Regions from separate parts of the Shewanella sp. SM74 genome, predicted to be linked through region 2. Evidence: predicted binding sites of a transcription regulator. Region 2 holds the regulator's gene; each other region holds the start of a gene.
What was found. The regulator sigma-54, encoded in region 2, starts transcription at its own class of promoters, with help from an activator protein. The targets are predictions, from matches to a motif close to GTTGGCACGNNNNTNGNNT.
Positions count from the first base shown of each region.

Region 1: the regulator sigma-54 is predicted to act here: its motif matches at 5,602-5,620, upstream of L5M49_RS03740 (YccF domain-containing protein).
Region 3: the regulator sigma-54 is predicted to act here: its motif matches at 2,387-2,405, upstream of L5M49_RS15865 (DUF1328 family protein).
Region 4: the regulator sigma-54 is predicted to act here: its motif matches at 3,531-3,549, upstream of L5M49_RS04390 (flagellar hook-length control protein FliK).

Region 1 is NZ_JAKKRZ010000002.1:365,896-373,480, forward strand. It holds gene L5M49_RS03710 (hypothetical protein) at 1-154, shown strand, start outside; gene L5M49_RS03715 (hypothetical protein) at 455-715, shown strand; gene L5M49_RS03720 (nicotinate phosphoribosyltransferase) at 873-2,345, opposite strand; gene prs (ribose-phosphate diphosphokinase) at 2,356-3,243, opposite strand; gene L5M49_RS03730 (NrtR DNA-binding winged helix domain-containing protein) at 3,601-4,314, opposite strand; gene L5M49_RS03735 (pyridoxal-phosphate dependent enzyme) at 4,396-5,424, opposite strand; gene L5M49_RS03740 (YccF domain-containing protein) at 5,692-6,099, shown strand; gene L5M49_RS03745 (alpha/beta fold hydrolase) at 6,135-7,025, opposite strand; gene L5M49_RS03750 (M14 family metallopeptidase) at 7,022-7,585, opposite strand, start outside.
Region 2 is NZ_JAKKRZ010000007.1:74,370-81,954, forward strand. It holds gene mlaF (phospholipid ABC transporter ATP-binding protein MlaF) at 1-197, opposite strand, end outside; gene L5M49_RS09310 (KpsF/GutQ family sugar-phosphate isomerase) at 841-1,818, shown strand; gene kdsC (3-deoxy-manno-octulosonate-8-phosphatase KdsC) at 1,818-2,369, shown strand; gene lptC (LPS export ABC transporter periplasmic protein LptC) at 2,366-2,926, shown strand; gene lptA (lipopolysaccharide transport periplasmic protein LptA) at 2,913-3,467, shown strand; gene lptB (LPS export ABC transporter ATP-binding protein) at 3,464-4,195, shown strand; gene L5M49_RS09335 (RNA polymerase factor sigma-54) at 4,303-5,781, shown strand; gene hpf (ribosome hibernation promoting factor) at 5,810-6,097, shown strand; gene ptsN (PTS IIA-like nitrogen regulatory protein PtsN) at 6,100-6,543, shown strand; gene rapZ (RNase adapter RapZ) at 6,540-7,394, shown strand; gene L5M49_RS09355 (HPr family phosphocarrier protein) at 7,381-7,585, shown strand, end outside.
Region 3 is NZ_JAKKRZ010000015.1:103,130-110,714, forward strand. It holds gene L5M49_RS15855 (beta-ketoacyl synthase N-terminal-like domain-containing protein) at 1-367, shown strand, start outside; gene pfaD (eicosapentaenoate synthase subunit PfaD) at 485-2,131, shown strand; gene L5M49_RS15865 (DUF1328 family protein) at 2,487-2,663, shown strand; gene L5M49_RS15870 (hypothetical protein) at 2,688-2,882, shown strand; gene L5M49_RS15875 (diacylglycerol kinase family protein) at 3,027-4,706, shown strand; gene L5M49_RS15880 (hypothetical protein) at 4,757-5,416, opposite strand; gene L5M49_RS15885 (major royal jelly family protein) at 5,657-6,733, opposite strand; gene L5M49_RS15890 (sigma-54 interaction domain-containing protein) at 6,843-7,585, opposite strand, start outside.
Region 4 is NZ_JAKKRZ010000003.1:108,077-115,661, reverse strand. It holds gene fliG (flagellar motor switch protein FliG) at 1-635, shown strand, start outside; gene fliH (flagellar assembly protein FliH) at 622-1,617, shown strand; gene fliI (flagellar protein export ATPase FliI) at 1,586-2,923, shown strand; gene fliJ (flagellar export protein FliJ) at 2,953-3,399, shown strand; gene L5M49_RS04390 (flagellar hook-length control protein FliK) at 3,641-5,236, shown strand; gene fliL (flagellar basal body-associated protein FliL) at 5,321-5,848, shown strand; gene fliM (flagellar motor switch protein FliM) at 5,888-6,916, shown strand; gene fliN (flagellar motor switch protein FliN) at 6,928-7,308, shown strand; gene fliO (flagellar biosynthetic protein FliO) at 7,339-7,585, shown strand, end outside.

The DNA of each region.
Region 1 (7,585 bases), on a different contig from region 2:
ACATGAAATTACAGTGAACTTCCCTGTAGATTCAATCTCAGTAAATAAAACCTCAATTGCTTTTACCGATCGTCAAGGTAAAAACAGACAGACTTTTTCTAAACGTACAGAAGCCATCAGCTTTATGAAATGGTTATTGTCCGCGAACAAATAAGTCAAAAAGTAAGTAAAACGATAAGTTAAAAATTAATACCGCAGTACCCGTTTACTCAAGTGTATTTAATCGGTTTCCATTATCTTCGCAGTACCGAGCACTTAAGTAGACTGATAGCCGAATGTCACGAACACGCTATCCTTTTTTACGTCATTATGACGAGCACATTTGGTTCAGGCTGTATCTCTCTCACACAGATACCTGCCGAACCAAATGAGTCAAATCCAGCGTTAGATCACCTCTTTCCATTGCAGCATCCGCTAATATTCATACACATGAATACTGTTCAGCACATCATCTATGCCAAAACCCAATACTCAAATTGCCATGCAAACCTTGATAAACCAGATCAAAGAGACTATTCCATTCAATTTAGAAGAAGCACAACTGTGCCAGGGACAATGTTTAGGTTGTTCGAAGAAAATGCTGGAAATGTTAGATGCCGAAATCAGTTATTGGCAATTTAGTGAGGTGGCGCCTAGCCTAAAAGATTTAAAAAACCTCGAAAACATTGGCCGTCGTACCTATAAAATTCTTAAACGGAACCAGTTACTGTCTTAATCGCTTGTATTTGCATTTGACTATTTATGGGGCGTTTTACTTACGCGACTTAAAATAAATTCAAAACTTAACTGACAATATGACCCTAATAGAAATCACATTGCCAGTTTTATCTTCGCTATTGTCGATAGCCGTTAAAAATCATAAATCGATAGGCTCAACTTCTAGACTCTGCCAACCTTGCGCGAATATCTGCTAAAGAATATTCCGTTAATAGTTCACCATCGGCAAATACGGGAACAAACTCGCAATTGTTGACATCTTGCCAGCTGGCTTGATCTTTAAGATAAAATTGACCCTGCTCATCTTTAAATACCGCTACTAAACCCTTAGCGGATTTTTTAGTGCCATCATCAGTTTTAGGATCTTTAAATATTTCTCTGTCTTTACCATCAACTTTCGCAAAGGTCGCTTTCACGGCATAACCGTCAGTATCTCGGGTCACGTGTTGATAGGTAAAACTGCCTATCCCAAACACAATATTGGTTGACGCAAAACCTTTGGCCTTTAAGCCAGCACAAATGGCTTCAGCACGTTCAATGGTGATTGAATCGCCATAGATCAGTCCAACATGGTTATTCAGCGCTTTGTAACCTTTGGCAGTTGTGCTACCCCCAAAGACGTCCCACAGACACTCAATAGCGCCTTTATATTCAGGACTCCCGATTGGTGCTTGTGGATCGCCACAAATGATTTTCACAGGGCAACCCGTATCAGGCCTAAACACCACTTTGCCATCGCGGGCAAGAATGCGGTCTTTTAACGCTAAGGTGAATTCTGTCATCACCTGCCAAAAATCCCAAGAATCTGAAACAATGCTGACAATGCCCGTTGGGTAAATATCTTCAATCAAACGGCGGAACGTCTCTAATTCATTCTCCATGCCACCCGCGCACATGACACTGTGCTCCGTTGCGGGCACACTGCCACCGACAAGTTCTTTATCACTATCGGCAAGGTAATATTGCTCAAGAAAATCAATGGCGGGTATGGTATCAGTCCCAGTAAAACTGAGTAAATGTGCGGCGCCGCTCATGATCGCGGCCTCTGCACCATACATGCCACGGAAACTAAAATCGTGACCCTGCCAATCAACAAACGCGATGTCACCATCGGTTTCTAGCGCATAAGCCTCAAATATTTTGCGATATTGCAGCGCGGTAGTGGCACTGGTACACATACCCCACACATTAGCGGAAAGGATGGTTTCGAGATAATTGGTCAACCAAAAGAACCGCTCATCGGTATTGTACAAAATCAAGCAAGGCACTTTTAATGGATACACTGAGCCTTCAGGTAATGCCATAATTTTAATTGGTAAATAGCCTAAATCATGCAACTCCTCAATATGCTGAGTGCCAACATTATTCGGCCCGAGATAGTTATTGATACGGCGGGAGAATTGGCGAATGACCTGCTCTTTAGGTTGTTGAAAGAAATCACGGTTCCAACTGTCGATCAAGAAATGCTTGATAAAATATTGCAAGCCAAAAAACACCATTTGGTCAGTATAACCACGACGGGATTTACGGGCGGTTAAGTTACTAAAAATCACTTGAGTATTATCGGGATATTGACGACGGTGGTCGACTTTATAGCCATCAATGGCGGTAACGGGATTCAAGTACATAATATTTTCCTTAATGATTCATATAACTCAAAACAGCATGACAATGACAGAACTCGCTCGAAATATGTGTGGGGACACCTAAACTATCGGTACAAAATAATCTGTCTATGCCCGACTCTCGCAGTACCAACTCGCTGGCCTTATCTTCATAATGTGACACGATCAAAATAACGCTTTGTGCACCCTTTTGCTTTAATTTGATGGCAAGTTCAATAAAGGTTCTGCCACCCGCGCAAATATCGTCAACGATTAAGCAGGTTTTACCCGATAAGTCATCACAGAACACTTCGGTAGCGATAATATGGCCATTGACCACATCACGATGTTTATCAGCCCTGATCACCGGCATTCCCTGTAACGCTTTAGCTAAGCCGAATACTTTCTTATTCGCCCCTGCATCGGGTGAGACTAACACTAGCTCACCCGATAATTGGGCTGCGATCGCGGCGACAAAGCTGTGGTTGTCTATTACCTGAACTCGGTCTAACAATGCGGCGGTGACATCGCTGTGCGGGTCAAAAACGGTGACTGAAGCATATTGCTGCTGATTAATCAGGCTAGCATAGACTTTTACCGACAAGGCCTCACCAGCATTACATACCCTATCTTGGCGAGCGCCCGGCATATAAGGCAATAACAGATCAATTTGCTCGGCACCACTGCGACGCAGTGCATCAGTTAACAACAAGAGCTGCATGATGGAATGATCGCCCCGATAACTGAAAAAGATCGTTACTCGTTTAGCTGGAGGAACAAGCAGCTGAACATGGTTTTCCCCCGCACCAAATTGAAATAAACGGTAGTGAGTCTCATCGCTAGCTGCGGGTAACCGATAAAAATCGGCTTGCGAACATTGAGCGTGAGAAGCATCTTGAGACGTTTGAATACGTTGAGACATAGTAACCTCCTGTCTGTGGCAAGATTGCCGAAATTGACGGCGCCCTTGTTGTCTACATGAACAATAGTGTCTTAAAGACATTATTGTGTAAAGTTGATTTTTAGACTATTTCAGACGCCGCAACCTAAAATGTTATGCTTAAATGGCATATAGTGTCTTTTGGACACTATTGGTGGGCGCGACAACTAAGAAGCTACAATATGGGTATCGAGTAATACAAGAACCGGAGACATTAAGGCAAAATCAGTAATTAAACAGCCTTTACTGATTCAAAGTCACCATGAATAAGGCATAAGCAGTCGCCGTAACTCATATTGAGCAAGGCGAATATCTTGCTTAAATCCACATTCACTGTGATCAACATTCTAAATTTCTTAAGAAGCGATACGATGCGGTATTGGGTTTCAAGCGGTATAAATTAGCAGGACGACCACGTTCGGTGCGCTTTAATCCCGTATCGATCAATAAATCGGCCTGTTCAACCCGCCGACGAAAAGATTTACCTTGGATAGGCTTGCCCAGTAAAACCTCATGAACATGCTGCAGTTCTGGCAAGGTAAAAGGTTCAGACAGTGCAAATCCTGGCACTAAAGAATATAAGGCTTTCTGTGTTAAGCGTTCCCGCGCTTGCTCAATTAACTGCAAATGATCAAACGCCAAGGGCATCTGCAACACATCTGCTAATGGCCACCACTTAACATCACTCACTGAATCAATCTGAATTTGGCAAGCTTGATAACTCATCAAGGCGGTATAACACACAGTCACGGACCAGCCTCTTACATCGCGACCACGATTACCCACAGTACAGAGCTGCTCAATATAAGGTGGTACTACCGCGGTTTTCTCATGCAGTTTACGTAATACTGTTTGCTCAAGGGATTGATCGCAATTTTCATCGATAAACCCTCCAGGTAATCCCCATAAACCTAAAAATGGATGATTTGAGCGTTGTACTAGGAGTACTTTAAGTTGCTGATCGTGATAGGTAAACAATACTGCATCCACTGTCAGTAGCTGAGCCTTAAAAACCTTAGGATCGTAATTGGCGAGATATTCCGCTTCAGTCATTGATATTTCTCATCGTTCCAAATCATCAGCTTAACTTAGCATTACACAGCTTCAAACATATTATGTCTTAGCGTCACTAAGTCAATGATCAGAGGCACAGGATGAGCCACTTTGCCCAAATTTACGCTGATAACGTGGCAACATGGTCTCGTTCCCGAGTAAGCCACCTTGGTGGATATACATCACAGGACGAGAACCTCCGCCTTGTAAATATTCCTCAAGCACAATAAAACCTAAGGGATCGTAGAGTAATTCAAACTGCACGCCTGAGGCGCAGACCCGCTGCCACATGGCATAAAATTCCGGATAAAGTTTACCAAAATGATATTTCTTGCCGACATTAACAATCTGTGGATGCTCACTGGTATTGGTATTAAGCAACGAAAATTGCAAGCGCAAATAATCATCGCCACCGACAACGGCACAAGTCACGACACGAATATCCGTTTGCTGACGGATAAAATACTGATTTAAAAATAACGCAGTCGTTCCCGTCCCCGAAGGTAAAAACACCGTTAAATCAACCAATCCATTCGCCTGCGCAAACTGTACTATCTCTTGCGCCAATCTATTTATCCCGTATTCGGCGTAAGCACAGCGCCCCCCCTCTGGGATAAAAAGCGCCGTCGGCTCATTCACGAGTACTTGAGCCTCGATATAATCAGGGCAACTCAGTCGCACATCGCCCACTTGCGCAGTAGGCTCAGGACTAGCCTTAAGATTTGACAAAACGTGAGGTTCAGATTGCGACTGAGTGCACGCCTGCTTTTGTGCTATTAACACACTTAAATCGATAATATTAGCGCCATTCGCTAAAGCGGCAGCGTAATTGCCCGTAGGATGTTTAACCACTTGACTGGCAATATGATCTACATAAAAATCACATTGCCAGCCTTTCATCTTCGCTAATGTTGACAATGAATACAGTGAGTTAGCTAATGGCGAGCCATGACCTATCACCTTGCTGATGCCTACAAACTCATGATCTAAAAAATAGCCGAATTTGCGAGCTTTATTGCCACTAAACGCCGGATGCAGTAAATCATCACGTTTTAGGAATATGTCTCTGCCAGCAAAGGCAAATGTATCGACAGGGGAATTTGCAAACATCAAGCTACTCAAACGATTAAATTCTCTGGTTTTTAAGCCAGTTAAGGGAAGGCTAGTGTAACTCCGACCTTCCTGTTACGCCCTTAAGAAATTATCAATTTGGCGAAAAACTAGTGAAAATGACACATGAATCTCGAATGCATAAATTTAAACCATTGATTATTAATAAGTTAAATAGTTGGCATAGTTATCGCTTAGACATTGACATATATTCAATTTATCAAAGCTAACGGTAAAGGCTAACAGGGTAAACACAAGGAGTTTTCAATGGCTGTATTACGCTTAATATTCAACATAGCTTGGTTTGTACTCGGCGGATTTGTAATGGGACTCGCTTGGTGGCTCGCAGGTATCCTGTGTTTTATCAGTATCATTGGTATTCCCTTCGGCCGCGCCTGTTTTGTTATCGGCGAAATGACCTTTTGGCCCTTCGGCCAAGAACAAATGAACCGTCGCCACTTAACTGGACGTGAAGACTTAGGCACAGGTGCATTAGGCATGGTAGGAAATATCATTTGGTTCTTACTGTTTGGGATCTGGTTAGCCATAGGGCATTTGGTCCACGCCTTAGCTTGTTTTGTGACGATTATCGGAATTCCCTTTGGGATACAGCATCTTAAGTTGGCTTTACTCAGCCTCACACCGATAGGCCAAACCGTAGTGGCTAAAGCTTAATAAGACAATGCGTTAACTGCGCTATTCACTCTCGATTATTTGGTTTCAAGAGTGGATAGCGCTTTGTCATCCCATACAGCAAATATCGCTTCGTTTAAGGCTATTTCTTCCTCCAATAAATCGTTGCAATCATATTGAGTATTGGCAGGCTCACTATCCGCAGAAAACTGCACTTGCGGCTTAGTCGCCCCCACAATGTCCAACAGATAATGCGCCAGTTTTGCGGGTGCATCTATAGCTGCATCGTGACCACAATACGCAAGTACAATCAAATCGGTGTAAAAATGCCGTGCTAATGCCTTACTCGATGCGATACTCACCAGCGCATCACGGTCACCGCAGAGCACAGTTATCGGCACTTCCACTGTCAATGGACATTGGTATTGAAAAGCCGCCCAAAGTTGTCGCCCCACATTACGTCGACTTGGTGTAGTATCGCGGCGAAACTCACTCCACTTGACAATTAACTCTCGGTCTCGCCGATGACGAAAACTGGTTAAACGCACTATCGTCGACTCGATTGGATGTAAAGCGTTACCCCGAGCACGCATGAAAAAAGCCTTCAATGCATTCAGCGGATTAAATCTTTGATACCAAGACGATAAATTCGCCGCACTGCTGTTTAATACAAAGGCATGCCTTATCTGCCAAGGTCGCTGGCATGCCATTTCCAACGCCAACATACCGCCCATAGACAAGCCGAGGAGATAAATAGTCTCCCCTTCCTGTACCTGCTCATCCAATTGCTGCCACACGGCATGGGCATAATCGGCAATCTTAAGCGGACTTAATTCGTGGGATAGCGTCCCATTGCCCGGAAGATCCGGTGTCAGCACTCGCAATCCCTTTTGTCGCAGACGCTGATCGAAACCATTCCAATGGCGCTGATCACGCATTAATCCCCTTAATAACACCCAAGTGGTCATGACTGAGACTCCCGATACCAATAATGCCGCGCACGCTCTGTCAGCTCAGTCAAACGTTCAGGTGTTAACTGCTCTAACGATTGGGCATAGGCCGCTTCCATCATAAATTGCATGAGTACTGTGTGCCTGCGTAAAATTCTGTGGTGACGATGTGTTTTTTGTGGATTAAAAAAGCCAGCAAAATTAAATATTTGTCTAGGATTCTTCTTTATCCATGCCCAAGATCCCATCTCTAATGTCAAAGGTAAAAATGGCACCTGAGCAGAAGGATCAGCCACTTGGTGCTGGCGATAGAGATAATCCCAAATATCACCATGAGTGCGATAAAACTGGCTCTGCGGCGCGAGCCGATAATGGCCGTGATGGGGATAACTCTGTTCAAATAATTGTTTTAGATGAAAAATATAATTGGCATTTTCGAAGGCGGTACGGGTATGGGCGTAGGGGAACCAGATATGATCACTCAAGCCAAATCCCGAGTGGGCATCGAGCGAAATCAAACTTGTGCTGCGACTCAACAGTTGTTGTACATAGGCAACTAAGCCCGCAGTTTCCAGCTC
Region 2 (7,585 bases):
AACACTTGTCCATGGTCAGGCGTTAATTGGCCGCCAATCAATTTCAACAGGGTCGTTTTGCCTATGCCGCTCGGCCCCATGATCGCCGTCACCTTGCCCCTTGGAATGGACAGGCTAATATCTTCATATATCACACGCTGACCGCGGCTAAACCCCAAATTACGGATCTCAACCAACGGCGTTTGTTCTTGAGTCATGCTTGATTCCGACATTTGCAAATGAGGTGATCCTAGTCTTCCGAGACTGACCAATCGAAGAGCCGCAAATTGTACGTAATTGCGCTTTAACCTACAACCGAATCGACACTATCGCCCTGCGATACTTTCAATTTGCCTCATTTACAGCGAAAATGCGCCCTAAGTTTTCACTCTGCACAGGTAAAATGTTACTTAATGTTTTCAACCTGGTTGCAGAATTGGCAGTATTGGCTAATTCGTTCGCACTTAGCTCACTCTTTGCCCACTTTTATCGGGGAGAGTCGATACGCAATTGCGCAATAGAGGCATCCCATAGGGTAATACCCGCTGCGATATGGAATAAATCCATTGAAATAAACGACAAAGACGATGATATTGCTCAAGACCTTCTGCCGCTAAACACGTTATTGTGCGTGAATAGCTAACGCAGCTGAACTTGACGAGTCGGATCAATCGCTCTAGCCTGCCGCAATTGTTTTGCTGTTTTCGGTAATTAACCACAGCAAGACATAAGCTAAATTGTCTGAAAACAAACTAATACTTGGCAGAAAGCCTATTACATATCATCTTTATCGCGTACCAAATTGTGCTATTCCAATCCCATCAATGGGGCGACAAAGACAATGCAAAAAGAGAGATAGACATGGTAGACAAATCACAACTGCGCCAATGGGGTTGTAAAGTTATCGACATTGAAAAGTCAGCCCTAGACAATCTTTATCAATATGTTGATTCGGCTGAATTTGCAGCAGCTTGCGAGTTGATCCTCAACTGCACAGGCAAAGTGATTGTCATGGGAATGGGCAAATCGGGCCATATCGGCAATAAGATTTCAGCCACCCTCGCCAGCACAGGAACGCCCGCATTTTTTGTGCATCCGGGTGAAGCCAGCCACGGCGATCTGGGTGTATTGGCCGATAACGATGTGATTTTAGCGATTTCAAATTCCGGTGAGTCGAGCGAAATCCTCACCTTAATGCCGGTCATCCAACGTATGGGCGTGCCCGTTATCGCGGTAACAGGTAAACCCGAATCGAATATGGCGCGATTATCTAAAGTACATTTATGTATTGAAGTCCCAGAAGAGGCTTGCCCACTTGGACTTGCTCCAACGTCGAGCACTACCGCGACCTTAGTGATGGGCGATGCGATTGCCATTGCGCTACTACAAGCTAAAGGCTTTACCCGTGATGACTTTGCAATGTCCCATCCTGGCGGTGCTTTAGGACGCAAGTTATTGTTAAAAGTCTGCGATGTCATGCACAGCGGTGATGACTTACCGCTCGTTAACCACGATATTTGCATCACAGAAGCTCTGTACGAAATCTCCAAGAAAGGCTTAGGCATGACGGCGATTATTGATGATCAGCGCAAGCTGGTTGGTATCTTCACCGACGGTGATTTACGCCGCGTTATTGATGCCGAAGTGAATTTACGCACGACGCCCATTGCCGATGTGATGACACGTAACTGCGTCACGATCACGGATAATGTGTTGGCCGCCCAAGCACTGCAAGTGATGGACTCAAAAAACATCAACGGATTAATTGTTATTGATAAAGACCGCCATCCTATCGGCGCTCTTAACATGCTAGACATGGTTAAAGCAGGAGTCATTTAATGCCACAGCAAGGATTTTACGGCCCAATCAGTGATGATGTGTGGCAACGCGCGCAAAAGATTAAACTGTTGATTTGTGACGTCGATGGGGTGTTTTCCGACGGCCGTATTTACTTGAGCAATAGCGGCGAAGAGCTCAAAGCCTTCCATACCCGTGACGGTTATGGCGTGCGCTCACTCCTCACCAGCGGTTTCAACCTCGCCGTGATCACAGGGCGTCAATCCAAAATCGTTGAAAACCGTATGACAGCCCTTGGTGTTACCCATATTTACCAAGGCGTAGACAATAAGTTCGAGCCCTATGAAGCATTGCTCGCACTTTATGGTGTCACCCCAGAAGAAGTGGCTTATATCGGTGATGATATTGTCGATCTCCCCGTGATGAATGTCGTCGGTTTAGCGGTCAGTGTTGCTGACGGCCACCCCTATGTACGCCAACACGCCCATTTTGTGACTACGCTCAATGGTGGCCACGGTGCACTGCGTGAACTCACAGATCTGTTACTCCTAAGTCAAAATAAATTCACTTCGGCCCATGGAATGAGTATATGAGTCGTGTGACACTCGCAATTATCGCTTTTTTTGGAACTGCACTAGCGCTTTACTGGCAGGTCCAGAACAAACACAGCGGTGATTCCGATAACAGAGTAAAAGATCAAAATACCCCAGATTTCATCGTTGAAGATCTGCGCAGTGTTGAGTTCAATGAGCAAGGACTAGTGAATAGCCGTGTGACGGCGAAACACATGGAACATTATGATTCAACGAATCAAACTTTCTTTACTCAACCTGTTTATCTTGTTTATCCAGACCAAGGTAAAGCACAATGGCAGCTCAGGGCAGATCAGGGCAAGCTAAACAAGGAAACTGGCAAGGTTGTATTAGAAAATAATGTTATTATCGATGCCATTAGCCCAGAAGAACCGATTCAGACCTTGTCCACCAGTTATCTGGAACTCGATCTCAACACTATGATAATGACCTCTGACCGTACCATTTACGTCACAGGGAAAGATTTTAATATTCAAGGCCAAGGCCTTTATGCCGACCTCAACGCGCAAGAAGTGCAATTGACCAGTCAGGTAGTAGGAACATATGAAGCAAAATAACGTATTACTTGCCAGCCTAATGCTAATTATGAGCATGAGTGCTTTCGCGAAAGTGGGCGACTTAAAGCAAGAAGTCAAAATTAAAGCTGTGAGCCAAACTGCGGATATCAAAAACAACCAGATTATCTTCTTTGGTCCGGTGGAAGTTACCCAAGGCTCAATAAAAATCCAAGCAAATGAACTGCGTGCATTTTCCGCTGAAGGTGAAAATAGCAAAACTTTAGTCGCCACAGGCAACCCTGCTACGTATAGCCAGATATTAGACGATGGCCGTCCTGCATCGGCTAGCGCGAAAGAAATTCGTTACGATATGGCAAGCCGCACCTTAACTCTGAAAGGTATGGCGTCATTAGATCAAGCAGGTAGCCAAGTTACAGGCAATTTAATCCGCTATAACATGATTCAACAGAAATTGATGGCCGAGAGTACTGGCAGTGGTGACGATCGCGTAATCACTATTATTCAGCCTGAAAACTATCAAGATGATGCTAAATCAGACGCTCCGGCGGATAAACCTGTAAAAAAGCAGGACTCTAAATGACCCAAATCACCTTAAGAGCACAAAATCTGGCGAAAAGTTACAAGAGTCGCCAAGTGGTTAAAGACGTCAGTCTGACGGTAAAAACCGGTCAAGTCGTTGGCCTACTCGGTCCAAACGGTGCAGGTAAAACCACGACCTTTTACATGGTTGTCGGGCTAGTGAAGAGCGATAAGGGACATATCTTTATCGACGATGATGATTTAACCGCAGATCCTATGCATCTGCGTGCCCGCAAAGGCATAGGTTACTTACCGCAAGAAGCCAGTATCTTTCGTAAGCTAACTGTTCATGACAACATCATGGCCGTACTGCAAACTCGTAAAGAACTTAAAAACGAAGAACGAGAAGAAGAACTAGAACATCTGCTCGAAGAGTTTCATATCACCCACATCCGTGACAGCCAAGGCATGTCATTGTCGGGTGGCGAACGTCGTCGCGTCGAAATTGCGCGGGCTTTAGCCGCTAATCCTAAGTTCATTTTGCTCGATGAACCGTTTGCCGGCGTCGATCCTATTTCGGTTATCGACATCAAGAAGATTATCGAACAACTCAAAAGTCGCGGCCTTGGCGTACTGATCACAGACCATAATGTCCGCGAGACATTAGATGTATGTGAACATGCTTATATTGTGAGTCACGGAAACCTGATTGCCGAAGGAACTCCAGCAGAGATCTTAGACAATCAGCAAGTTAGGGCTGTGTACTTAGGTGAACAATTCAGGCTATAGTTAATCGAGCGAAGCCAATGGAGGCAATTTATACCGCCATTGGGCTTCACTCAAGATAATAATAAGCGACCTCATCCAACAATAATAACGTAGGGATCAGCGGTAACATGAAAGCGTCACTCCAGCTCAAACTGGGTCAACAGTTAACCATGACGCCACAACTACAACAGGCTATACGTCTGTTGCAACTGTCGTCATTAGAACTGCAGCAAGAGATCCAGCAAGCATTAGATTCTAATCCCCTTCTCGAGCTGGAAGAGGATCAATTCGACGCCACTAAAACCCCTGTAAACCAAACGCTATCCGATACGGATTTCAGTGAATCTAGCACTCTGCCACCAGAAAAAGACAGCTCCACCATAGATACGGCAGAGTCGCTAACCAAAGAATCCATGCCCGATGAGCTCCCCATGGACACCACATGGGATGAAGTGTTTACCGCCTCCCCAAACTCAGGCCCCGGCGGCAGTCGTGAAGACGATATGCCCTTCCAAGGCGAGACCAGTGAAGGTTTGTACGAACACTTAGAATGGCAAAAAAACCTCACGCCGTTTTCTGAAACCGATTTAGCCATTGCCACCGCCATTATTGATGCCATCGACGATCAGGGCTATCTCACCCAAAGCACTGAAGAAATTCTCGAAGCCATGGGTAATCCTGAAGTTGAGCTTGACGAAGTCGAAGCCGTACTCAAGCGTATTCAGCATTTTGATCCCATAGGCGTTGCCGCCCGCGATTTAAGTGAATGCCTGCTGATCCAACTGTCGCATTTCGCCGCTGATACTCCCAACCTAGAAAACGCCCGTATGCTGATCAAAGATCATTTAGATCTGATCGCCGCCCGAGACTTTAGGTTGTTGATGCGTAAGACTAAATTAAAAGAAGATGAATTAAGGGATGGTATAGCACTCATCCAAACCCTCAATCCTCGCCCAGGTTTGTTGATCACGCCCAATAATGACGAATACGTTATCCCAGATGTGTCTGTGTCGAAGAAAAATGGCCGCTGGGTCGTTGAGCTAAATCCTGACTGCATGCCAAAAATCAATGTAAATCAACATTATGCTTCTATGGCACGCAGTACCAAAAACCAAGCCGATAGCCAATTTATTCGCGGCCATCTGCAAGAGGCTAAATGGTTTATTAAGAGCCTAGAAAGCCGTAACGATACTTTGCTTAAAGTTGCTAATTGCATAGTGCAATATCAGCAAGGTTTCTTTGAGTATGGTGAAGAAGCCATGAAGCCTATGGTGCTTAACGATATTGCCGAAGCGGTAGAAATGCATGAGTCCACCATCTCACGGGTCACAACTCAAAAATACATGCATACCCCTAAGGGACTTTTTGAACTAAAATACTTCTTCTCTAGCCACGTCGGTACTGACGATGGTGGTGAGTGCTCATCCACAGCAATCAGAGCCTTTATAAAGAAACTGGTGGCAGCGGAAAACCAGAAAAAACCATTAAGCGATAGCAAGATGGCACAGCTTCTGGCAGAACAAGGGATCAACGTAGCCCGCAGAACCATTGCGAAGTACCGAGAGGCTATGCTTATTCCACCTTCTAATCAGCGTAAAAGTTTATAACCTACAGTGGATATCGGAGGACGTTTCTATGCAAATAAACCTAAGTGGACACCATGTCGAAATTACCGAATCGTTACGTGCATATGTAGAAGAAAAGTTTTCAAAACTTGAACGCCATTTCGAACAGATCAATAATGTGCACGTTGTGCTCAATGTTGAGAAAATGCAACAGATTGCCGAAGCGAGAATAAACCTCATAGGTGGTGAAGTTTTTGCTACTTCAGAGCATGCTGACATGTATGCCGCTATAGACGCCCTGATTGACAAGCTTGACCGTCAGGTTATTAAACACAAAGAGAAGTTAACAAAACACTAATAATGGAACTTTGTACCATACTGCGGCCGGAGTGCACTACCTGCGCCACTCCGGGCAGTAAGAAAAAGGTACTGGAACTCATCAGCGACTTAGTCGCTGCCCAGTACCCGACCCTCTCATCTCAAGAGATATTCGAAAGCCTAGTGGCGCGCGAAAAGATGGGGAGCACAGGTATAGGTAACGGCATCGCCATTCCACATGGTCGACTAGCCGATATAGATCAGCCCATTGCCATACTAATTAAGTGTGAAGAGCCGATAGCATTTGATGCTATCGATAAGCAACCTGTTGATATTTTATTTGCACTACTGGTGCCTGCAGACCAATGTCAGCAGCACTTAAGTACCTTGTCTTGCATGGCCGAAAAGCTGAGCGACAAGCAAATATTAAAGCAATTACGCAAGACGCATGATGAAACGGAACTCTATCAGGTAATCACTGGATGAAACTGGTCATAGTGTCGGGCCGCTCAGGCTCAGGCAAATCTGTCGCCCTTAGGGTACTCGAAGATCTCGGCTATTATTGTGTCGATAACCTTCCCTTGCCATTGATTGGCAGTTTGCTTGAGCAACTCAAAGGCAGTAACGATCTCGTCGCCATCAGTGTCGACGTGCGTAACATGCCTGAGCAGGATAAGGTCTTAGTGAAACAACTCGCTAGCCTACCTCCAGATACTGAGTTAACGAGCTTCTTCCTTAACTCCAGCGATAAAATTCTGCTTAAGCGTTACAGCGAAACCCGCCGTTTACATCCTTTGTCGAAGAGCCGAGTCTCTTTGCAAGAAGCGATAAAGCTGGAGGGGAAACTGCTCGAGCCTATGTCAAAACTGGTCGATCACTACATAGATACGTCGAATCTGAATATCTATGATTTAAGCGACCAAGTCAGACAAATTCTCCTTGGTAGTGTCGATAAAGAACTCGTGATCAACTTCGAGTCCTTTGGCTTTAAGCACGGAATGCCCACCGAAGCCGACTTTATGTTCGATGTGCGCTTCCTGCCCAATCCCCACTGGGAGTTGGCGCTGCGGCCATTGACTGGCTTAGATGAACCCGTAGCTGAGTTCTTAAATCGCCAACCACTGGTCAATAAGTTCATCTGGCAAATCGAAAATTTACTGGAGACTTGGCTGCCACACCTCGAGCGTAACAATCGCAGTTATTTAACTGTGGCCATTGGCTGCACAGGTGGACAGCACAGATCGGTTTACGTCGCAGAGCAATTGGCAAAACGCTTTAGTAACGGTAAACATAAAGTGTATGCCCGTCATCGAGAGCTCAACAATGCCAAAGCTTGAACGTCAGATAACTATCTGTAATAAGCTCGGTTTACATGCCCGTGCCGCCACTAAGTTGGTGGTACTGGCTTCCGAGTTTGATGCGACCATCACCTTAATCCAAGGCGATAAACAAGCATCGGCCGCCAGTGTGCTTGGCTTGCTGATGCTTGAAACTGGCATGGGTAAAACCATTAAGCTTATCGCCGAAG
Region 3 (7,585 bases), on a different contig from region 2:
TTTATACGCCGAGCGCACGATTGACCCGAGTGATTGGTTCTTCCAATTCCATTTCCATCAAGATCCTGTGATGCCAGGCTCCTTAGGGGTTGAAGCCATTATCGAGCTGATGCAAACCTATGCGATTGACCAAGACCTTGGCGCGGGCTTTAACAATCCTAAATTTGGGCAGATTTTATCGGATATCAAATGGAAATATCGCGGCCAAATTAACCCATTAAACAAGCAGATGTCACTGGATGTGCACATTACCAGCGTGACAGACGACAATGGCAAACGCATCATTATGGGCGATGCCAACTTGAGTAAAGATGGCCTGCGAATTTATGAAGTTAAAGATATCGCCATCTGTATTGAAGAAGCCTAGTGAGTTTACGCTCTTAGAAAGACGCTAATCTCGAATAACAAATAACGAATAACAAATAATTGCGCTGCCTTGGCTATACACATCGCACAGGGCGGCACAAATAACATGAGAACACCTATGACTAGCCATACTCTAGATCAATTCAATAGCAATAACGAAAAACTCAGCCCTTGGCCGTGGCAAGTCAACGATGCCGCGCTGAGCTTTGATATCGACGCATTAGGCAAAAAACTCAAAGATTTAAGCCAAGCCTGTTACTTAGTGAATCACAGTGAAAAAGGCTTAGGCATAGCGCAAACAGCCGAAGTCACCACAAGCGACAGCCAAGCGCCACTGGGCTCACACCCTGTCAGCGCCTTTGCCCCTGCCCTTGGCACCCAAAGTTTAGGCGACAGTAATTTTCGCCGCGTACACGGGGTTAAATACGCTTACTACGCTGGCGCCATGGCCAACGGTATTGCCTCGGAAGAACTGGTTATCGCGCTAGGTCAAGCGGGCATTTTGTGTTCGTTTGGCGCGGCGGGGTTAATTCCATCCCGCGTTGAAGCGGCCATTACCCGCATTCAAGCGGCGCTTCCCAATGGTCCTTATGCTTTTAACTTAATTCACAGCCCAAGCGAGCCCGCATTAGAGCGCGGCAGCGTTGAGTTGTTTTTAAAACATAAAGTGCGCACGGTCGAAGCCTCGGCATTTTTAGGTTTAACGCCGCAAATCGTCTATTACCGCGCGGCGGGTTTGAGCCGCGACGAACATGGCGAGATAGTCATTGGCAACAAAGTCATAGCCAAAATCAGCCGCACCGAAGTCGCGACTAAGTTTATGGAGCCGGCGCCGGCCAAAATCCTCCAGCAATTAGTGAGTGACGGCCTTATCAGCCAAGACCAAATGGCGATGGCATTACTGGTGCCCATGGCAGACGACATCACAGCCGAAGCCGACTCCGGCGGCCATACCGACAATCGTCCATTAGTCACGCTATTACCGACGATTTTGGCGCTTAAAGATGAAATCCAAGCTAAGTATCAATACAAAACGCCTATCCGCGTAGGTGCTGGCGGCGGCGTCGGCACACCCGATGCAGCATTAGCCACCTTCAACATGGGCGCGGCCTTTATCGTCACAGGTTCAATCAACCAAGCCTGCGTCGAAGCGGGCGCGAGTGAACACACTCGTAAGTTACTCGCCACCACAGAAATGGCCGATGTAACTATGGCGCCTGCCGCCGATATGTTCGAAATGGGCGTGAAATTACAAGTGGTTAAGCGCGGCACTCTGTTCCCGATGCGCGCCAATAAGCTGTATGAGATCTACACCCGTTACGATTCGATTGATGCCATCCCTGCGGACGAGCGTAAAAAGCTCGAAGAGCAAGTGTTCCGTTCATCACTCGATGATATTTGGGCGGGCACTGTCGCCCACTTTAACGAGCGCGATCCTAAGCAAATCGAGCGTGCACTAGATAACCCAAAACGTAAGATGGCGCTGATTTTCCGCTGGTATTTGGGTCTGTCTAGCCGCTGGTCAAACACAGGCGAAATCGGCCGCGAAATGGATTACCAAATTTGGGCAGGCCCAGCGCTCGGCGCATTTAATGCTTGGGCGAAAGGCAGTTATTTAGATGACTATAAGGCCCGTAATGCGGTGGATTTAGCCAAACATTTAATGGTGGGCGCAGCATATCAATCCCGCATTAACTTGCTGTTATCCCAAGGCGCGAGCATTCCAGTTAGCCTGCAGCGCTGGAAACCGCTAAATCGTTTTTAAACGTATTTAGCTCCTATCATCTTGTATTATAAGATCATAATATCTTCAAGCCGACACAAACTCACAGTGTCGGCTTTTATTTGTCTTTACTTATGAACGACATCAGCTCACAGTCTTTGATTCAACGTATTAGGCTGAAACTCTTACCGAAGCTTAGGTAAAAATTGCCTACCCCTCTTTTAATTCACTCACACCATTTTAAATAAAATGATTTAAATTATATTTAAAATCAATTAACTACTTAAAATTTTTAAAGTTGGCATTAAGATCGCAATCAAGTAAGAGCCATTAGCCGTTACCTTACAAGTGACACAAACGGTCATGAGAAGGATTAATACAAGGGCAGGAGGTTATTATGCTAGGTTGGACATTAGTATTTCTAGTTGTTGCCGTGATTGCCGGGTTGTTAGGATTTGCTGGGATTGCTGGCGCAGCGGCGGGAATAGCGAAAATCATTTTCTTCATATTTATTGTGTTATTAGTGATTTCTCTGCTGATCAATGCCCTTAAGGGTAAATCACCGCGACTATAATTTTTTTTAGAAAAGGAGATAGATATGAAACCATTTACCCTGATGACAAGTGCAGCATTCGCATTATTACTCGCCCTAGGTTTAACGGCCTGTAGTGATAACAAAGCCGAAGACGCGGGCGAAAAAATCGATGAAGTAATGACTGATACAGGTAACGCCATCGAAGATGCCTGTGAAGAAGTCAAAGAAGGTGTTAAAGCTAAAGATACTAAGTGCTAAACAAACCTGACTTTAGGGTGGCAATAGACTCGTCTACTGCCACCCTTTTGGTTTAGACTCGCTCATTTCTGCATCTCTCATCTCGACATCTATCCATTCAAGTGCAACGATTTTAACCAAGAACAATGGCATTGGAGGACTTGCATGCTAACGAAGATCCACATCAAATATTTGTACACTGCAGGTGCAGTATTGTTAGCCTATTTTGCAGTAACAGACACTTCTCCCCTGCTCACTTTCATTTGTGCATGGACAAGTCTGTCACTGTTTTTAGTCGGTTCCGCCTATTGGTTTAATCTCGCCAGTATTTTTAGAAAACGCCAAGATGGCACTATTCCTTGGTATATTCGTTGGGGTTTTATTCCCTTTTTATTAGGCTGTCGACTCTATAACCACTGGGCCAGAAAATACGATTCAGTACCGCCCATGCAAAGGATTGATGAACATCTGTATCTCGGCTGTAGACTCTTTTCCGCAGATCTGGAAAAGATTAAAGCCAATAAGATCACTGCCATTCTGGATGTCACCGCTGAATTTGATGGCTTAGATTGGTCGCAATTTGAAGATCATATCGAGTATTTAAATATTCCCATCCTCGACCATAGCGTACCGACCAGCGCCCAACTCAATCAAGCCGTTAACTGGCTGCACCGCCAAGTGCGCGCCAATAAACAGGTACTCATCCACTGTGCTATGGGTCGTGGCCGCTCAGTGCTGGTACTCGCCGCTTATTTGGTTTGTAAAGATAAACAACAGCACTTCGCCGAAGTACTGCAGCAGATAAAGCAAATTCGCAAAACCGCTGGCTTAAACAAATGGCAATTACGCGCGCTCGATCGCATGCTAAGTCAAGGGAAAATTAACATCCACAAAGTGGCGTGGATTATCGCCAACCCAGTCTCTGGTGGCGGGAAATGGCAAGAATACAGCGAGCAAATCCAAGATGAACTCAAAGCCTATTTTGACCTAACGTTAAAACTCACAACAGCAGACGAAACTGCAAATATCTTCGCCGAGCAAGCCCGTAATGCAGGTGCTGATATCATTATCGCCTGCGGTGGCGATGGTACTGTGACTGAGGTGGCCTCTCAAATCGTCGATACGGATATCGTCTTAGGCATCATTCCTCTTGGCACAACTAATGCCCTCAGTCATGCCCTCTTTGGTTTAGGCAGTAAGCTTATTCCTATCTCTCAGGCGCTGGATAATATTATTCAAGGGCATTGCCAAGCCATTGATACCGCGCGTTGTAATGAGGAGTTAGTGTTGTTGCTTGTAGGCATAGGGTTTGAGCAACAAATGATTGAATCCGCTAATCGTGAGCGTAAAAATGCTCTCGGCCAGTTTGCCTACCTCGATGGCTTATGGCGCGCAGTGAATGCCGATATCACTTTAACCATCCAGCTCAGCTTAGATGATGCAAAACCCACAACATTAACGACCCATAGCCTAATCGTTGCCAATGCCGCGCCGTTTACCAGCGTGTTGGCGCAGGGCGATGGCGAGCCAAACATGACCGACGGTTTGCTCGACATTACTTGGTTGGATGCTGGCGATGAACCCAAAGAGCAGTTGCTTAGCCTCGCTGAATTAGCGATTGCGGGATGGGTAAAAGAAGGCAATAAGAGTGTGCGAGATCAACAAGCGAGTGCAAGTAAAGTCCATCATGCCCATGCTAAAAAGGTCACTATCAGCAGCCAGCCTAAGTGTAAATATGTGATTGATGGTGAAGTATTTGAGCCTGCGGATCTCACTATTGAAGTCCAGCCAGCATCTCTTAAAGTGTTTGTTCCTTATCAGGAAACCACTGAGCAAGATGAGTGATCGTTGCGGAGGACATCCAGCCTAACTTTTTAGGCTGGATGACTGAGAATTTATAGAACAAACAAAAAATATAAAATATTCAACAAAATAAATATAACCAGCAGAACCAGTACCCGCATGAAATTAAATTCACTACCTTTGGGAAGTGATTTTTGAGTGGTGTTACTAAAATCCTGAAATTTACAATCTATCGCCTGCGCACATTGCTGTAGAACTTGTTGTAATTCCTTTCTATCAGTACTGTCACCTAATATCAATTGAGCACCGTTGGGCTGGTGCAATTCTAAATAAGCCAGATAATGTTGGACAGTATCTTCCGCTTGGCGATTGCGGCTGATCTGATGCCAGCGGGTGATTTGCAGCTGATAAAGTTGCACTGCTTTGATGTCCGAAAAGGCATAGGAACGCCACCGCCACAATCCCATATACCTCCCATTGAAGAAACCTTTACCGAGCCACAATTGCTGTTGCTCAGCATCTAACCAACACTGTTGCTGAACAAACGCAGTCGGTAACACGGGTAACAATAGAAACAGTGTTACCCAGCCGAGAACAAGCTGTAGTATCGGATCGGGTTGTAAATAGGTTGCTCTGGCGCAGAGTAAACCAAGCAGTAATAACCCAGCAGCAAACAGCCATAATAGAGGTCGGTACTGAGTACTCAGAGTTTGAATATAAAATGCATTTTTAGAAGGTTGATTGAGTTTCACTGAACTTGTTCCTTGTTCCTTGTTCCTTGTTCCTTGTTCCTTGTTCCAAAAATTATCTCACCATTCAATATTGACCTGTGCCAGTAACAATAAGAGGCATTGATAGTTTGCACAATCAACACCTAACTCATTTCTAGACGCTTTCGAGTTAAACCAAAGACTCACATCAACGTAAATACCAGTTGCGATATAACTCATACTGCAAATATAAGCTGCAACTTTGCAGTTGCAGCTAAGGTGTTATTGACCCGCAGCAGTATCCTCACCGGTCCAGAGTCGCATGATACGGTAAGGCGGTTTGGCGGTTTCGGCTTTTCCATTAAAGGCTTTTGCTTTATGCAATTGATTCACTGAAATATATAACCAGCCTGTTTCACCAAATTGCACACTATCAGGAAAATCCAGTAGTGGAGAACTGACCGCTGTTGTTAGTGTGCCTTTGTTATCTAGTATGGAAATGGCATTGTGGTTCAAATTGGTAAAGTAATGATTACCTTGTTTGGACGTTGCTGCGCCATCTGATACAGGCTTGGCTCCGACTAATTTTACCGTGGCGATAATTTTATCATTATTGCCTGTTTGTAAAGCCGCAGTCGATAACTGATACCAGTGAGTGCCATTCATTGCACCATAATAGAGTGTACTTCCGTCGGCAGATAAACTGATTGGATTGACCGCGACACTGGCGACTTTGCCATTAAACAATGTTGTTTTGTTATCTATGTTCATTACTGCATCCGTTTCAGCCTGCAGCGAGCTATGACCTGAAAAACGTATTGTATGACCATCGTCGATACGCACCGCTAAGAGGCCTGGGTTGGCGATATCGGCTAAATAAATCCAGCCTTTTTGAGAGTCGACAACCAGATCTTGCATAAAGCTGCCTTTAGGCGCGAGAGCTTGTGGTAGGACGATTTGTTTATATAGACTGCCGTCCTTAATATTGAATCCCCAAATCCTTGTCTGGCCTAATTCTAACCCCATATCTGCGGTCCAGAGGTGTCCAGCCTTGTCCTGAGCAATACCTAATAAGGTATCAAATTGAGCAGTATTGGCTGTCGATGTTTTTTGCAAATCCATTGAAGGCCAAGCTTTATAAGCGTTGGTCTCACTATTAACTTCAATCAATTGCAAACCTGATGGTGTATCAAATGGATGTACTGTGGCAAAAATCCGACCTTGTGCAGTGACGCTGACATTGCCAGGTCGTATTGGCAATTCAGCAACTGTTTCAAGACTTCCTACTGCTGGGGTGGCGTTTACAAAACTACTGGCTGTCAAAGAAAGCCATAATGCTGTTGTTAATAAGTGTTTCATATTCTATCTCCGCTTTTTCTGTTTAAGGGCTGTAGAATAGGAGTTATTATTTACAAAAAAAAGAGTATAAAGTTTAGCTCTGTTTCAATATTAATTTGATAATTAATGTTTATTCAGCAGTCGTTTCACCGGTCTCGACTTGCTGCTCGTACTTGCTGAGCTTGTTGTAGAGGGTTTTAACGCTGATCCCCAGTTGTTCGGCGGTATCCGTTTTATTACCTTGAGTGGTTTCTAGTGCTTGATAAATAGCGATTCTCTCTAAATCATCTAAGCGCATGCCTTGGGGGATAACAACTTGTTCACCACCACATAAACCCACTTCATTCGTCTGAGGTAGCTGTAAATGGCTGGGTAAAATATCCTGATCGGCCAGAATATAGGCTCGCTCAATTGCATGTTTTAATTCGCGCACATTACCAGACCAAGGGTACTTAGCAATCATCTGAATACAGTCTTCAGCTAAGCTCTTATTCTGCTTTTCGGCCACGTTACGATAGGCAAGAAAATGCTGCGCAAGCCCAATAATATCCTCGCCACGTTCCCGTAAGGGCGGAACGCGAATGGGAAACTGAGCCAAACGAAAGTACAAATCTTCTCGAAATAACCCAGCCTCTATCGCCACTATGGGATCACGGTTAGTCGCTGCCACAATACGTACGTTTGCACGTTGCACTTTGTCGCCACCCACAGGACGATACTCGCTATTTTCCAACACTCTGAGTAACTTCACTTGATGATCAATCGGCATTTCAGTGACTTCATCGAGAAACAAGGTCCCGCCTTCAGCCTGTTCAAATACGCCTTTGTGATCGCGATTCGCCCCCGTAAATGCGCCTTTGACATGGCCAAACA
Region 4 (7,585 bases), on a different contig from region 2:
AAAACGAACATCCACAGATCCAAACCATTGTTTTGTCTTATCTAGAACCCGATCAAGCGGCGGAAATTTTTGGTCAATTCCCTGAGAATACCCGCTTAGACTTGATGATGCGTATTGCAAATCTTGAAGAAGTGCAGCCCGCTGCACTGCAAGAGTTGAACGACATCATGGAGAAACAGTTTGCCGGTCAAGGTGGCGCTCAGGCCGCGAAAATGGGTGGCTTAAAAGCGGCTGCCAACATAATGAACTACTTAGACACGGGTATCGAAAGCCAGTTGATGGAAACCATGCGCGAGTCTGATGAAGAAATGGCGCAGCAAATCCAAGATTTGATGTTTGTATTTGAAAACTTAATTGATGTCGATGACCGCGGTATTCAAGCCCTGTTGCGTGAAGTGCAGCAAGATGTACTGATGAAGGCGCTTAAAGGCACAGATGATCAGCTGAAAGAAAAAATCTTGGGTAACATGTCAAAACGTGCCGCTGAATTATTGCGTGATGATCTTGAAGCCATGGGCCCAATCCGCATCAGTGAAGTGGAAGTCGCCCAAAAAGAAATCCTGTCTATTGCTCGTCGCTTAAGTGACAGCGGCGAAATCATGTTAGGCGGCGGTGGTGGCGATGAGTTCCTCTAATCCGAGCGATAATAAATTGCAGAATAAGGTCTTGAGCGAAGGAGATGTCGAATTTAGTCACTGGGCACTGCCAGATGTGACTGAAGCCGATGATGATTCTATCTCAAATCTGTTCGGCCATTCGAATCATCAAGCCGCTAAGTCGACTACAGTGGAAAGTGTTTCTCCACCGACTATGGCTGAGATTGAAGACATTCGAGCCCAAGCCGAAGAAGAAGGCTTTAGCGAAGGTAAGCAGCAAGGGTATGAGCAAGGGCTAGAAAAAGGGCGTTTAGAAGGGTTAGAGCAGGGCCATACTGAAGGGCTCGCCCAAGGGCATGAGCAAGGATTAGAAACCGGTTTAGCCCAAGCAAAAATATTGCTCTCGCGTTTTGAAACCTTATTAGCCCAATTTGAAAAACCATTGCAATTGCTCGATGGCGATATTGAACTTTCGCTACTGAACCTGAGTATGACATTAGCGAAATCTGTCATTGGCCACGAATTAAAAACTCATCCAGAACAAGTGCTTTCGGCATTGCGCTTAGGTATAGAATCGCTGCCGATAAAAGAACAAACGGTCACAATCCGCTTGCATCCTGACGATGTTATTTTAGTCGAACAACTTTATTCCAGCGCTCAATTGACCCGCAGTAAGTGGGAACTTGAAGTTGACCCTTCCTTAAGCCCAGGTGACTGTATTCTCAGTAGTCATCGTTCTTTAGTCGATTTGACCCTCGCATCGCGTATCGATGCTGTGTTTGAGTCCTTACGGAACCAACATGCTCACTTAAGTGACAAGCAGCGTCAATTGCAAGAGGCTATAGAGGTTGAAGATACCGCTAAACACGTTGCGGCTTCTGAGGCTGTGGGATCTGAGCTTGATGATCAGGTTGTCGATACGGTTTCTCAACATGCTGAGGATATACAATCTGCCTCAAACACAGGTGAGCAATTAGAGGCAAAATCAGATGCAAAATCGTCAACACCAATTGCTGAATAGGCTGAATCACCATCAGGATAAAGTGCCGCCATTTCGAGCTGTGGCCAGTGGTCAACTCGTGCGTGTTGTTGGCTTAACCTTAGAGGCGAGCGGTTGCCGTGCGCCTGTGGGCAGCTTATGTTCGATCGAAACCATGGTGGGCGAGTTAATTGCAGAAGTTGTCGGCTTTGATGGCGAACTATTATATTTAATGCCCATTGAAGAATTACGTGGTGTATTGCCCGGTGCGCGGGTTGTGCCTTTGGGGGAACAAACTGGACTCAATGTTGGTTTATCCCTGCTAGGACGCGTACTTGATGGTAACGGCGTGCCTTTAGATGGTTTAGGCGCGTTGCAAACCGACCAACAAGCGCCAAGACATAGCGCTGCCATTAATCCCTTATCTCGCCGTGCCATTACTGAACCGCTGGACGTTGGCGTTCGCGCTATCAACGCTATGCTGACTGTGGGCAAAGGCCAACGTATGGGCTTGTTTGCGGGCTCAGGTGTAGGTAAGAGTGTGCTCTTAGGTATGATGACTCGCGGTACTACCGCCGACATTATTGTGGTTGGGCTAGTGGGTGAGCGTGGCCGGGAAGTGAAAGAGTTTATTGAGGAAATTCTTGGTGAGAAAGGTCGAGCGCGTTCAGTCGTTGTTGCTGCGCCTGCGGATACATCGCCTCTGATGCGCCTTCGCGCCTGTGAAACCTCGACTCGTATTGCCGAATACTTCCGCGATTTAGGCTATAACGTTTTATTGCTTATGGACAGTTTAACGCGCTACGCCCAAGCGCAGCGGGAAATTGCTTTGGCTGTGGGTGAACCGCCTGCGACTAAAGGTTACCCGCCTTCTGTGTTTGCAAAATTGCCACGTTTAGTTGAGCGCGCCGGAAACGGTGGCCCTGGGCAAGGTTCAATTACGGCATTTTATACTGTGTTGACGGAAGGAGACGATCAACAGGATCCCATTGCCGATGCTTCGCGGGCGATCCTCGATGGTCACATTGTCTTGTCACGTTCGCTTGCGGATTCGGGGCACTATCCTGCAATTGATATTGAAGCTTCTATTAGCCGAGTCGCGCCTATGGTGATCTCCAATGAACATTTGGAGGCGATGCGCCGCGTGAAACAAACCTATTCTTTGTATCAGCAAAATCGAGATTTGATTTCTATTGGGGCCTATGCCCAAGGAAGCGATCCTCGCATTGATAATGCGATACGACTGCAGCCAGCAATGAATGCTTTTTTGCGACAAACCATGCGTGATGCATTTAGCTTTGCCGATAGCCAAGTCATGCTTGGGCAACTTGCTGCACAGTGCAAATAATGGCGTCATCGAATTAATCGAGGTCTAGTATGGCTAACGCCGATCCCTTGTTGTTAGTGTTAAAGCTTGCCAATGATGCCGAAGAACAAGCGGCTTTATTGTTAAAATCGGCGCAGTTAGAGTGTCAAAAACGGTTGAATCAACTCAGTGCTCTGAATAACTATCGCTTAGAATACATGAAGCAAATGCAATCCCAGCAAGGTCAAGCCATCAGTGCTAGTCACTATCACCAGTTTCACCGTTTTATTCGTCAGATCGATGACGCTATTATCCAGCAAAATCGCGTCGTAGCCGACGGTGAAAAGCAAAAAGAATATCGACAACAACATTGGTTGGAAAAGCAAAAAAAACGTAAGGCAGTAGAATTACTCTTAGCCAGTAAAGAGAAGAAGCGTCAAGTGGTTGAACAAAAAAGGGAGCAAAAAATGACCGATGAATTTGCTTCCCAGCAATTTTATCGCCGTCATCAACGTTAGTGAAATAATAGGCATCTTTACTGCTCGCTAGCCGGATAGGCTCTTTAGTTTTTTTGTATTGATGGCATAAGCATCAATTCGGCACCTCTCAGTGTTAATTCTTTTCGATATGCTGTCGTAAAATCTGATGTTTTGGCATCTTATTTGCTTTGATTTAGTCCATGACCCTGCAACCGCAGTGTTTAATTGACGTTTCTACCTAGCCATTTCTTTTTTTGCTGGGTGATGTTTGGGAGCACTTATGCAACAAATGACCAATATCCTGTTAAGTAAAACAGGCAACTCTGCGGCCAATTCCGCTAAGACATCTTCCCAAGAGTCTAATAATGAAGACTTTTCATCTACACTTGCGTCAGTCACTGCTAGCTCATTTTCTATTTCTGCGTCTAAAAAAACCATTGCTAACACTGATGATACTGTGCAGGTTACCTCTGCTGATAAAGTAAAAGATGACGATATATCAACTGATGACGCCGACGTAAATCTCATTTTTGCCCAAATTAGCATGGCAAATGATATGAAGAAAACGGCATCGGATGGAGATAGTTTGCCGCTAGCATTTTTAAATGCTGAAGAAGATATAACTGGTGAAGAAAATATTGATACTTCATCAGCTTTATTAACCGGCTCAGCATTGGCATCTACTGTTTCTGCTGAGATTGAACTGGCATCAGATATAGATGCCGATGAAGCGGGTTTTTCTGCTGAATTACAAAAGTTAGTTTCTACTAGCCCAGATATGGCAGCAATTTTAATCGCAGATGATGTGAAACCATCATCTTTGACTGATAAGTCACTCGTACAAATTCTCCCCATAGACCCAAATATACTTGAAGTGTCAGCGGATAGTGATGCTGTGATTGATCCAAATTTGACCGATGACGCTTCAGAATTACCTTTAGAAGACACTGAGCTTGTCTCTGCCACTGAAGTCGGGGTGAGTATAGATGAGTCTTTAGTTGAGAATGAGGTCACACTTAATGCTGTGATTAATCAAGCGGGCTTAGCGAACAGTGCAACGATAAAGTCGGCAACCAACACTGCGGCAAAAGCAACGACTAGTAGCTCGACAGTGAATAGTCCCAATACGGCTAATATCGCGACCTCGGGAAATACTTTCGACCTGAATACCTTAGGCTCTTCAACTTCATCTGAACCATTAGATACAACATCTGTAACAGAAAGTGATCTTGATGGGAGTCCCAATTCCGATTTGGCTGCTAACCTATTACTGAAAGATGCTAAATTAACGGTTGCGATGGATATTCCCAGAGACGAAAGTTTTATGGATGATAGTAATACTTTCTCAGAACTTAAGTCGACATCATCCATACAGACACTCTCGATGTCACAATTAAATCGCCAAGAAACCATGCAAGTTCAGCTGTCATTGCGTCAAGGAGTAGAACAGCAAAACCAAATGCAGGAGATGATCCAACGATTTTCACCTGTGATGAAGCAGCAATTGATTACTATGGTGAGTCAAGGCATCCAACATGCGGAAATCCGGCTCGATCCACCTGAACTTGGGCATATGTTGGTAAAGATCCAAGTGCATGGCGACCAAACCCAAGTACAGTTTCATGTTACTCAACCGCAAACGCGCGATCTGGTTGAACAAGCTATGCCAAGATTACGGGAGTTATTGCAAGAGCAAGGGATGCAGTTGGCTGACAGCCATGTTTCTCAAGGCGATCAAGGTGAGCGTCGGGAAGGTAGTTTCGGTGATGGCGGCAGTTCAAATGCGGCTGATATGGATGAAATCTCGGCAGAAGAGTTACATTTAGGTTTAAATCAAGCGATTAGTGTAACTTCAGGTATAGATTATTATGCTTAAGCAGGTAACCTATAGCAATGACTGACATAATTACGTTTCAAATAAAACTGTAATGAGTTTCCGCCTAAATTAAAGAGAATAGTGATGGCTAAGGAAGAATCGTTAGAACTTGAAAGTACTGAAGAGCCTAAGAGTAAGAAGAAACTATTTATTTTTGCTGGTGTGGGCGTTTTAGTCGCGCTGTTAATCGGTGGCGGTGTCTGGTTCTTTATGGGAAGCAGTACCGAAGAGGTTCCCGCCGTAGCAGCAGATAGTGCTGTTCAGGCTGAAGTACCTGCATCAGGAGAAGTAGCTACCGCATCATACGTGCCTATGCCACGTCCTTTTTTATTCAACTTACCAGGGCCTGATAGGGCTCGTTTAGTTGAGATTAAAGTGCAGCTTATGGTGCGTGGTACCGATGATGATGTGCTAACACAAAAACATATTCCGCTGATTGAAGATGCGCTTTTAACGACCTTTAGTGGTGCAGATGTGCAAAAGCTCAGCACGCAAGCGGGGAAAGATGAGTTACGGCAGTTAGCACTTTTGAGTGTGCAAAATACTCTACAGTCAGTAACTGGGCGTAAGGTTGTCGAGAAAGTACTATTTACCGGTTTTGTAATGCAATAACCCTTTAACTTCAGCACCAAAAGAGGCGAAGGCAATATAGTGAGTGATTTATTAAGCCAAGACGAAATTGATGCGCTATTGCACGGGGTTGATGACGTCGATGATGACGAAATTGACGCTGTTGGAGAAGATGCCCGTTCCTACGATTTCTCTTCCCAAGATCGAATAGTTCGTGGGCGTATGCCGACGCTGGAAATCGTGAATGAGCGTTTTGCGCGCCATTTGCGCATCAGCATGTTTAATATGATGCGCCGAGCGGCCGAAGTGTCGATCAACGGTGTACAGATGCTCAAGTTTGGTGAGTACGTACATACGCTTTTTGTTCCTACTAGCTTGAATATGGTGCGTTTTAGCCCACTCAAAGGCACAGCATTGATCACCATGGAAGCGCGACTGGTATTTATCCTGGTGGATAACTTCTTTGGTGGCGATGGGCGTTTCCATGCCAAGATTGAAGGGCGAGAATTTACGCCGACAGAAAGACGAATTGTGCAGTTACTGCTTAAGATTATATTTGAAGATTATAAAGATGCTTGGGCGCCCGTAATGGATGTTGAGTTTGATTATTTGGACTCTGAAGTCAATCCCGCCATGGCGAACATTGTTAGTCCTACCGAAGTTGTGGTGATTAATTCATTCCATATTGAAGTCGATGGAGGCGGTGGTGATTTTCATATCACTATGCCTTACTCCATGATTGAACCTATCCGAGAGTTACTCGATGCGGGGGTGCAAAGTGACAAGCAAGATACTGATATGCGTTGGTCACAGGCATTACACGATGAAATCATGGATGTGAAGGTCGGGTTCGATGCCAATATTGTTGAACATGAATTAACGCTCAAAGAGGTCATGAATTTTAAAGCGGGCGATATTATTCCGATTGAGTTACCCGAGTTTATCATGATGAAAATCGAGGATTTACCGACATATCGTTGTAAAATGGGCCGTTCTAGAGATAACCTAGCGCTTAAAATATGTGAGAAAATCCCTCGGCCAGAGACAGTTAAATCTGAGCTGCAATTGGTGACGCGTAAGGGTAAATCTCGTGATATATCAGAATTATAAGGTGAAGTAAGATGAGCACAGACGATACGGATGATTGGGCTGCAGCAATGGCAGAACAAGCGTTAGAAGAAGCCAACGCAATTGAACTCGATGAGCTGGTTGATGATTCAAGACCTATTTCTAAGGCTGAAGCGGCTAAGTTAGATACAATTTTAGATATTCCTGTCACCATTTCGATGGAAGTGGGCCGTAGCTATATTAGTATTCGAAACTTATTACAACTTAACCAAGGTTCTGTGGTTGAGTTAGATAGAGTCGCAGGTGAACCGTTAGATGTGATGGTCAATGGCACGCTTATCGCTCACGGTGAAGTGGTGGTGGTAAACGATAAATTCGGTATTCGCTTAACGGATGTGATCAGTCAAACTGAGCGAATTAAAAAGCTTAAATAATTCGAGATGTAAAAGTCGTTGGAACTTTAAATGAGCACATCGGTAATACAGAGTTTAGTGGTAGCGGTTCAAGCGAGCGCCGATAGCCTCGGTGGGGAAGGCGCAGCTAATATTGCTTCAATAGCGCCTGCTGCTACAAAAATGGCAGAACCTTCTCAAGTTGCGACCTTAGCAAGTATGTTAGGCGGCTTGATTCTGGTTTTATTATTAATTTTCGCGTTAGCTTATTTACTGAGAAGGTTTAATTTAGTCCCCACGACCAATGGCGTGCTAAAGA